Regions from separate parts of the Marinactinospora endophytica genome, predicted to be linked through region 1. Evidence: predicted binding sites of a transcription regulator. Region 1 holds the regulator's gene; each other region holds the start of a gene.
The links. The regulator LexA, encoded in region 1, represses DNA repair genes until DNA is damaged. The targets are predictions, from matches to a motif close to TCGAACANNTGTTCGA.
Positions count from the first base shown of each region.

Region 2: the regulator LexA is predicted to act here: its motif matches at 685-700, upstream of recA (recombinase RecA).
Region 3: the regulator LexA is predicted to act here: its motif matches at 809-824, upstream of ACYVHU_RS02480 (SAV_6107 family HEPN domain-containing protein).
Region 4: the regulator LexA is predicted to act here: its motif matches at 1,204-1,219, upstream of ACYVHU_RS24730 (DUF6504 family protein).

Region 1 is NZ_BAAGVM010000010.1:203,751-205,947, forward strand. It holds gene ACYVHU_RS19175 (LysM peptidoglycan-binding domain-containing protein) at 50-460, opposite strand; gene lexA (transcriptional repressor LexA) at 913-1,617, shown strand; gene ACYVHU_RS19185 (alpha/beta hydrolase family protein) at 1,714-2,197, shown strand, end outside.
Region 2 is NZ_BAAGVM010000001.1:102,242-104,438, forward strand. It holds gene ACYVHU_RS00465 (GNAT family N-acetyltransferase) at 1-325, opposite strand, end outside; gene ACYVHU_RS00470 (DUF3046 domain-containing protein) at 435-629, shown strand; gene recA (recombinase RecA) at 911-2,026, shown strand; gene recX (recombination regulator RecX) at 2,019-2,197, shown strand, end outside.
Region 3 is NZ_BAAGVM010000001.1:557,058-559,254, forward strand. It holds gene ACYVHU_RS02470 (GNAT family N-acetyltransferase) at 1-223, opposite strand, end outside; gene ACYVHU_RS02475 (YbaK/EbsC family protein) at 251-739, opposite strand; gene ACYVHU_RS02480 (SAV_6107 family HEPN domain-containing protein) at 1,055-1,525, shown strand; gene bldD (transcriptional regulator BldD) at 1,694-2,188, opposite strand.
Region 4 is NZ_BAAGVM010000017.1:61,374-63,570, forward strand. It holds gene ACYVHU_RS24725 (APC family permease) at 1-845, shown strand, start outside; gene ACYVHU_RS24730 (DUF6504 family protein) at 862-1,128, opposite strand; gene ACYVHU_RS24735 (serine/threonine-protein kinase) at 1,454-2,197, shown strand, end outside.

The DNA of each region.
Region 1 (2,197 bases):
CGCCCCCTCCGGTCCGCGGAGAGTACTTTCAAAGAACCCGGACACCCCGTCAGGGCGCGTCCGGAACCAGGAGCTCCTGACCGGGTTCGAGCGCGGAGTTGGCCAACCCGTTGAGTTCGACGAGCTCATGGACCGTCCGACGCGGGTCGTCCCCGGGACGGACGCGTTCCGCGATCTCCCACAGCGTATCGCCCTCTTCGACGATGACCGTCGGGGTCGCGGTGGGCAGCAGCGCGTCGGTGGAGGCGCCCGCGGTGGAGGCCCCCAGCGCCACGGTGGTCAACACCGCCATGGAGAACCCGCCGGCCGCGACCGCGGCCAGGGCCGAGAGGATGACCACACGTCCACGTCGGGTGAGCCGGGCGCCATGCCTGCCCGGTGGGCAGGCGTCGAGTTCGGGAAGGTCTGCGAGCGCCAGGGGGGGCACGGCGGCTACGCCGTCACCGCTCTCAGTCCTCACGGATTCTCCTCGCCATTCAGGGATCTCCACGGATCGGTCGTCGGCACCGGAACGGGACGGCCGCCGACCGGGGCGGGCCGGCGCACGACGGAGGCGCCGACCGGACACCGGTCACTGGGAAGCCACGGCACGGGATCGGACATCGCCCTCTCCATCGAGCGCCCGCCCCTTAGAACTGACGTTCGACTAATACCGCATCTCGGCGTTTTTTTCAGCACCATCTCGAACGTTTGTTTGATATCGCCTTGCCCAGGCACTAATGTTGGACATGTTTCACTGCGGTATACCGACGTCATCGCCCACACGAGACCCCTTCGATATGCCGCCGTTACACGGACACCGACGACTCCGCTGACAGCCCACACCGAGAACCCCGACCGCCGAGGAGGCCGGACGTGCCGGAGGAGAACCGCGGAACGCAGGAACTGCACGCGGACGACGAGGCCGTCGGCGTGCTCCGGTCCGCCGCCACCGATTCCGACGTCCCGGACGCCGCAACGCCGAAGCCAGCCCCGAAGCTGACCGATCGCCAACAGAGCGTCCTCAACGTCATCCACCGTTACGTGCGGCAACGCGGTTACCCCCCGTCCATCCGAGAGATCGGTGACGCGGTGGGCTTGTCGAGCCCCTCCAGTGTCGCGCACCAGCTGAAGGTGTTGCAACGCAAGGGGTATCTTCACCGTGACCAGAATCGCCCAAGAGCGGTCGAAATTCGCATTCCGGGACAGCCTCCCGTGCGCTCCTGGGACGAGGACGACACCGGCCAGGGTTCGGGCGAGGGCCGAGCCGCCAACGTCCCGGTCGTCGGCCGCATCGCCGCGGGCGGCCCGATCCTCGCCGAAGAGGCGGTCGAGGACGTGCTGACCCTCCCGCGCCAGATCGTCGGCGAAGGCCGCCTGTTCATGCTCACCGTGGTCGGCGACTCCATGATCGACGCGGCCATCACCGACGGTGACCTGGTCGTCGTCCGACAGCAGCCCGACGCCAACAACGGCGACATCGTCGCGGCGCTCATCGGCGACGAGGCCACCGTCAAGACGTTCAAGCGCGACGGGGAGCATGTCTGGCTCGTCCCCCGCAACGACGCCTACGAGCCCATCAGCGGTGACGAGGCCACCATCCTCGGCAAGGTCGTCGCCGTCCTGCGCAAGGTGTAACGACTTCGCCTCGGTTCGGTACGGACCCGTGATCGGCTCCACCCCGGAGCCGCGCCCTGGGACCGGCCCCGCCTCGGGCTCCCCTACCGTAGGGGCATGCGCCTGTTTCCCCGCCCCCTCCAGGTCTGCGGCACCCTCCTCACCGGAGGGGCGCTCCTGCTGTCGAGCGCCTGCGCGACGGCCGAGCGCGACGACGAAGGGGGCGTGGAGCGGCTCGACGTCGCCGCCGACGAGTACGAGGTGGAGTTCCGCAGCGGCCCCGACACCCTGTACGGGACGTTCGCGCTGCCACAGGACGCCGGCGAACCGGTACCCGCGGCGCTGATCGTGTCCGGAAGCGGACCGACCGACCGGAACGGCAACAGTCCGTACCGCTCCCAGGCCGACACCAACCACAATCTCGCGGCGATCCTGGCCGACGCCGGAATCGCCTCCCTGCGTTACGACAAGTACGGTTCCGGTTCGACCGGAACGGCGTCACGCGACCCGGAGGAGCCCGTCGGCTACGACCTGTTCGAGGACGAGATGACGGCCGCCTACGCGGAGCTCGCCTCCCGACCCGAGGTGGACCCGGACCGAT
Region 2 (2,197 bases), on a different contig from region 1:
CGCACACCGCCTCCACCAGCGCCGAGCCGGTCCCACGACGGCCCAGGTCCGGATGGACCGCGAGCTGGGCCAGGTGCGCCTGGCCGTCGAGCTCGGTGACGACCGCGAACCCGGCCGCGGGACGGCCGGCGACGAACACCCGTCCCGCCGTCACCAGCGTCTCGCCCGGATCGTCGGGAGGCAGCTCGATCCCCGCCGTGGCGAACAGGGCGTCGGCGGCGAGGGAGATCTCGCGCAGTCGCGCGGCGTCGGAGGGGAGGGCCGGTCGGATCGAGGTGCCGGGGACCGGGGAGAGGGGTTCGCTCACATCGGTGGATGGTCTCATCCGGACACGGATGGGTCCACCGGTTTTCGCACGTCCAGGCGGGGACGGCTCTTCTCCTCGCCCTGGCGCGCGGGTGACATCGGTGTCGGCGGCACCGATACTGGAGGGGATGAGACTCTCCCAATTCTGGCAGCGAATGAACGAGCAGTTCGGCGAGAACTACGCCGAGAGCCTGGCCCGCGACCACGTGATCGAGGAGCTGGGCTCCCGTACCGTCCACCAGGCGCTCGCCGACGGGGTCGCGGCCAAGCAGGTCTGGCGCGCCGTGTGCGAGGCGTTCGACCTTCCCGCGGCCGTCCGCTGAGGAGGGGGCCCGAGGGGGGCGCCGACATGCCGAAGGAGGGCCGGCCCCCTCAAAATCGAACAGAAGTTCGGGTAGGCTGAACGGTGTAGCCGGCCCGGCGGTGACGCGATTCACGAGGAGACACGCGACGGCTACCGCTGGACGGCCGCGCCCACAGACCGGCGAGAACGCCGCGCGACGGCTGTCCACACCGTGGCGATCCGCGTCGCGAAATGTCATCGCGGCAGCGTAGCGTCACCTTCGACATGAAAAAGAAAGCACCGACCCAACAGGGGTTCCCCGTGGCAACTGCTGATCGAGAGAAGGCTCTCGAAACCGCGCTCGCGCAGATCGAGCGTCAATTCGGCAAGGGCTCCATCATGCGCCTCGGCGATGACGACCGCCCGCCCATCGAGTCGATCCCCACCGGCGCGATCTCGCTGGACATCGCGCTGGGGATCGGTGGCCTCCCGCGGGGCCGGATCATCGAGATCTACGGTCCCGAATCCTCGGGTAAGACCACGGTCGCCCTGCACGCGGTGGCCAACGCCCAGCGCATGGGAGGCATCGCGGCGTTCGTCGACGCCGAGCACGCCCTGGACCCCGAGTACGCCAAGAAGCTCGGCGTCAACACCGACGACCTCCTGCTGTCCCAGCCCGACACGGGCGAGCAGGCCCTGGAGATCGTCGACATGCTGATCCGCTCCGGCGCGATCTCCATCATCGTCATCGACTCGGTGGCCGCGCTCGTGCCCCGGGCCGAGATCGAGGGCGAGATGGGCGACAGCCACGTCGGCCTCCAGGCCCGCCTGATGTCGCAGGCGCTGCGCAAGATCACCAGCGCGCTGCACCAGACCGGCACCACCGCGATCTTCATCAACCAGCTTCGCGAGAAGGTCGGCGTCATGTTCGGTTCGCCCGAGACCACCACCGGTGGACGGGCGCTGAAGTTCTACTCCTCGGTCCGCCTGGACGTGCGCCGCATCGAGACCCTGAAGGACGGCACCGAGGCGGTCGCCAACCGCACCCGTGTCAAGGTGGTCAAGAACAAGGTGGCCCCGCCCTTCAAGCAGGCCGAGTTCGACATCCTCTACGGGGTGGGCATCAGCCGCGAGGGCGGGCTGATCGACCTCGGTGTCGAACAGGGCATCGTCCGCAAGTCCGGCGCCTGGTACACCTACGAGGGCACCCAGCTCGGCCAGGGCAAGGAGAACGCCCGCACCTTCCTGCGCGAAAACGCCGACCTCGCCAACGAGATCGAGAAGAAGATCAAGGAGAAGCTGGGCGTGCGGACCGCCGGCGACGACACCGCCACCAGCGAGGCCGCGCCCGAGCCGGACCCGGCCAAGGCCGCGACCGCCCCCGCCGCACCGACCAAGCGGGCCGCCAAGAAGGCGGCTCCGACGGCGGATGTCTGATCCGCTTGCCCCCCTGTTCGACGCGCACGAGATTCCTCCGGCCGGCCCCCGGCCGGAGGAAGATCCCACGGCGAAGGCACGCGGCGTCTGTCTGCGGCTGCTGACCTCGGCGCCGCGTACCCGCGCCCAGCTCGAACAGGCGCTCCAGCGCAGGAACATCCCCGACGAGGT
Region 3 (2,197 bases), on a different contig from region 1:
CGTGGAAGCCGTAGGCGAAGCCCACGGCCTCGTCCGTGTCGGCCTTCACCGCCACGACGGAGTGGAACGAGGGCAGGTCGGCGTGGTGGTGCATGATGGCGCGCCGGCCGGGGAGAAGGTCGGGCTCGGGGCGCATGGCCGCGGAGTAGATCTCCGCCAGCGCCGGAATGGCGCGAACGAACGCCGGCGCGGCGAGATCCCATATCTCGGTCTGGGTGTCCACGGCGCTTCCTGGGACGGGATCGGCTGGTCAGTCCGCTCCGACGTCGGCGACCGTTCCGGAGGTGATCCGGACGAGTTCGGCGAACGAGGTCGGGAAGACGGTGTGCGGGTGTCCCGCTGCCGCCCACACTACGTCGTACCCGCGCAGCCATTCGTCGACCAGGGTGGGAATGGGCGAGGGGTGTCCCAACGGGGCGACGCCGCCGATGGGCTGTCCCGTGGCGGCGCGGACGAACTCCGGCGTGGCCCGTTCCACCGAGGTGGCGCCGAGGAGGGCGGCGACCTTGGCGGTGTCCACCCGGTGGGCGCCGCTGGTCAGCACGAGCAGCGGGGTGGGCCGGGGGGAACTGTCACAGGTCACCGCGAAGATGAGGCTGTTGGCGATCGCCCCGGTCGGACAGCCCAGCTGCCTGGCGGCGTCGGCCGCGGTTCGAGCGGGGTGGGGGAGTTCGCGTACCTCGCCGTTGACCCCGAGTTCGGCGAGGCGGTCGGCGACGAGCAGAGAGGCCGGTCCCATGGCGGCGATTGTACGCCGGAAGTTCCGCTCGCGTCCCGGTGATGACGAAGGCGCAGGTGGGCGGCCTTGACGAACAGGTGTTCGATAAGGTTCACTGAAATCAAGCCCTGGTCGGACGCACGGATCACCAAGGACGGAACGCTTTCCGCGTATGCGGGGCCGATCCCCTTCTGATCGACGGGTGACCCTGGAGCCCTTCACAGGCTCGTGCCCGGCGCCGCCCCCGCGGCGGACGGACACGGGAGCGGTCGGGCGGGAGGAGGGGAAGCCCCTCGCCCGGCCGCATCCAACGGGCACCCGGTTTGGAGGTCATCCATGACCGTCGTACAGCCACCCATCTTCTCCGCGGACCTGGTCAACGCGCGCCCGCGCCCGCGGACCGCCCCGGCGGCGCTGAACCTGCTCGAATCGGCTCACGGTTACCTACGCGACGCCGTCGACGCCTCGGATCCCGATCTGCGCTACATCAACGCCCACATGGCGGCCCTGCGCGCGGGCGCGGCCATCGTCGCCCACCGAAGCGGGCCGTCGGCCCGGCCGGTGCGGGGCAGGGCACTGCGCAGTGTGTGGGAGTTGCTCGAGGAGAACGCGCCCGAACTTCGCGAGTGGGCCGGGTTCTTCGCCGCGGGTGCGGCCAAACGCGCCGCGGCCGAGGCTCACCTGCCCGACGCGGTCTCGCGGGCCGAGGCCGATGAGCTCATCAGGGACGCCCGGACGTTCGTGAACGTGGCCCGGGCGATCCTCGGAGCCACGTCCGGCGGCACGGCGCTACGGCGCGCGGGATGAACCCGCCCGCCGGGCTCGCCCGCGCAGGCCGAACCGCCCCGGCGCGTGGTGGGGCGGCGACCGCCACGGCCCGAGCGCGTGGGGCCGGGCCTCACCCGCCGTTGTGGGCCGCTCTCGCCAGCGAGCGTGGCCCACAACGGAGGAAGGCCGGGCCGGTGGTCGCCGCCGTTAGAAGGCGTCGACCGCGCGGCGTGCCTCGGGGTCGAGTACGCCCCAGCTGATCAGTTCCTCGGTCAGGTCCCCCGGCGAACGGTCGTAGATGACGGCGAGGGAGCGCAGGTCCTCCTGGCGGATGGACAGGACGCGGCCGTTGTAGTCGCCGCGCTGGCTCTGGATCGTGGCGACGTAGCGCGCCAGCGGGCCGGCCTTCTCCTGGGGCAGCTGCTGCATGCGCTCCAGGTCGATCACCAGCTTGGGCGTGGGGCCCAGCGGGGTCGGCGCCGCGCCGCCCGGCAGCAGCTCCGACATGGGGACCCCGTAGAAGTCGGCGAGCTCGGCGAGCTTCTGCACGGTCACGGCGCGGTCACCACGTTCGTAGGAACCGACCACGACGGCCTTCCAGCGCCCGTGGGACTTCTCTTCGACACCGTGCAGGGACAGCCCCTGCTGGGTGCGGATGGCGCGCAGCCGCGCGCCGAGGGACTTGGCGTATTCCGATGGCATTTTCTTCGT
Region 4 (2,197 bases), on a different contig from region 1:
GGGGTGTCTCCGGCCTGGTCGCGGTCCTCGTGGCGACGCCGTTCCTGTTCGTCGGTTTCGACGTGATCCCCCAGTCGGCGGAGGAGATCCGGGTCCCCTACCGTCAGGTGGGGCGGCTGCTCCTGGTCTCGGTGGGGTGCGCGACGGCGTGGTACGTCCTGGTCATGCTGGCGGTCGGCGCGGCGCTGCCGCGCGAGGAGCTGGCGGGGGCGCGTCTGGCGTCGGCGGAGGGGATGGCCGCGCTGTGGGACAGCCCGGCCATGGGCACCGTCCTCGTCCTCGGCGGCATCGCCGGCATCCTGACCAGTTGGAACGCCTTCCTCATCGGCGCGAGCCGGCTGTTGTACGCGATGGCGTCGTCGGGGATGCTGCCACGCTGGTTCGCCCGGTTGCACCCTCGCTACCGGACCCCGTCGAACGCGCTGTTGTTCATCGGCGGGCTGTCGGTGCTCGCCCCGCTGTTCGGCGACCGGATGCTGTCGTGGCTGGTCAACGCGGGTGGTGTCAACATCGTGGTGGCCTACGTGGTGGTGGCGCTGTCGTTCCTGGTGCTGCGCCGGCGCGAGCCGGGGATGCCCAGGCCGTTTCGCGCGCCGGCCGGGAACCTGGTGGGCGCCCTGGCGCTGGTGCTGAGCCTGGGGCTGGCGACGCTGTATCTGCCGGGCATGCCGGCCGCGCTGACCTGGCCCTACGAGTGGGGGATCGTGGGGGCCTGGTGGCTCCTGGGCGGAGTGTTCCTGTGGCGGCTGCCACGCGTGGGCGCCGGACCGCAGGCGGAGGAACGGCTGCTCGCCGAACTGGCGCGCCGGACCGCCCGCCGCCGGGACGGGGCCGGCGCGGGCTGAGCGGGGCGCGTCCCGCTCACCCGCCCGGCCGGATCAGCCGCCATTCGCGGTTGGCGGGGTCGTGGCGCAGTTCGTAGACGCCGGTGGCGTGGTCGGGACCGGCGCTGACCCTCCAGACGTGGAGCCGCAGGGCGCCCTCCCCGCCGTCGGACACCGCCGCCGCCTGGGTCACCCAGTGGTCCAGGATCCGATGGACGACGTGGATCCGCCCCTGCCACTGGAAACGCACCGGGCGTTCCTCACGCTCCCACACCGTGACCAGCGCCCCGTAGCCGCGGCCCATGCAGCCCCCTCCACCATCCGGCAGGCACGCCCAGGCGTGCGCGGAACCGTCCGCGAGGAGGAACGGACTCCTCGTTCGAACAAGTGTTCTAATGATAGCGAAGGGGGGTCCGCCGGGGAACGTCTCCCACCCCCCGTGACCGGATCGACACCGTCGCCTCCACGGACATCCCCGAGCGCTCGCGGCGCCACAGCCGATCGTGGTTCACTTCTGAACGGGTCCCACGCCCGCCCTCCCGAGCCGGGTCCGCTCCCGGCCTCCCCTGACGGGGATCTCTGTACGCTATGAGGCGCGAATCACGCGATCCACAAAGGAACTCAGCACTGTGACGTCAAACGGGCACGAGCGCGCCAGGCCCCTCCGCACCGGCGATCCCACCGAGCTCGGGGAGTACCGCATCCTCGGCCGGCTGGGCCGTGGCGGCATGGGCACCGTCTACCTCGCCCGCGACAGCGCGGAGCGCCTCGTCGCGGTGAAGCTCATCCATCCCGACCTGAGCGACGACGAGGACTTCCGCCGACGCTTCGCCCGGGAGGTCGAATCCGCCCGCAGGGTCGCCCGCTTCTCGACCGCCGCCGTGCTGGACGCCCGCCTCGACGGTGACCCGCTGTTCATCGTGTCCGAGTACGTCGCCGGCCCCAACCTCGCCCAGGCGATCGCCGCCGAGGGCCCCATGCAGGGCGGCACCCTCGACAGCCTCGCGATGGGGGTGGCCGCCGCGCTCTCGGCGATCCACCGGGCCGGCGTCATCCACCGCGACCTCAAGCCGGCCAACGTGCTGCTGTCGTCGGTCGGACCGAAGGTGATCGACTTCGGGATCGCGCGGGCCATGGACGACGACGGCGCGGTGACCCGCTCCAGCCAGCTCATGGGCACCCCGGCCTACCTGGCCCCCGAACTCATCGAGGGGCGGGAGATCTCGCCGGCCTCCGACATCTTCTCCTGGGGGTGCCTGGTCGTGTTCGCCGGCACGGGCAGAGCCCCGTTCGAGGCGCCGACCGTCCCGGCCGTCCTCCAACAGATCGTCTCCATGGCCCCCAACCTCGAAGGACTCGATCCCACCCTTCGT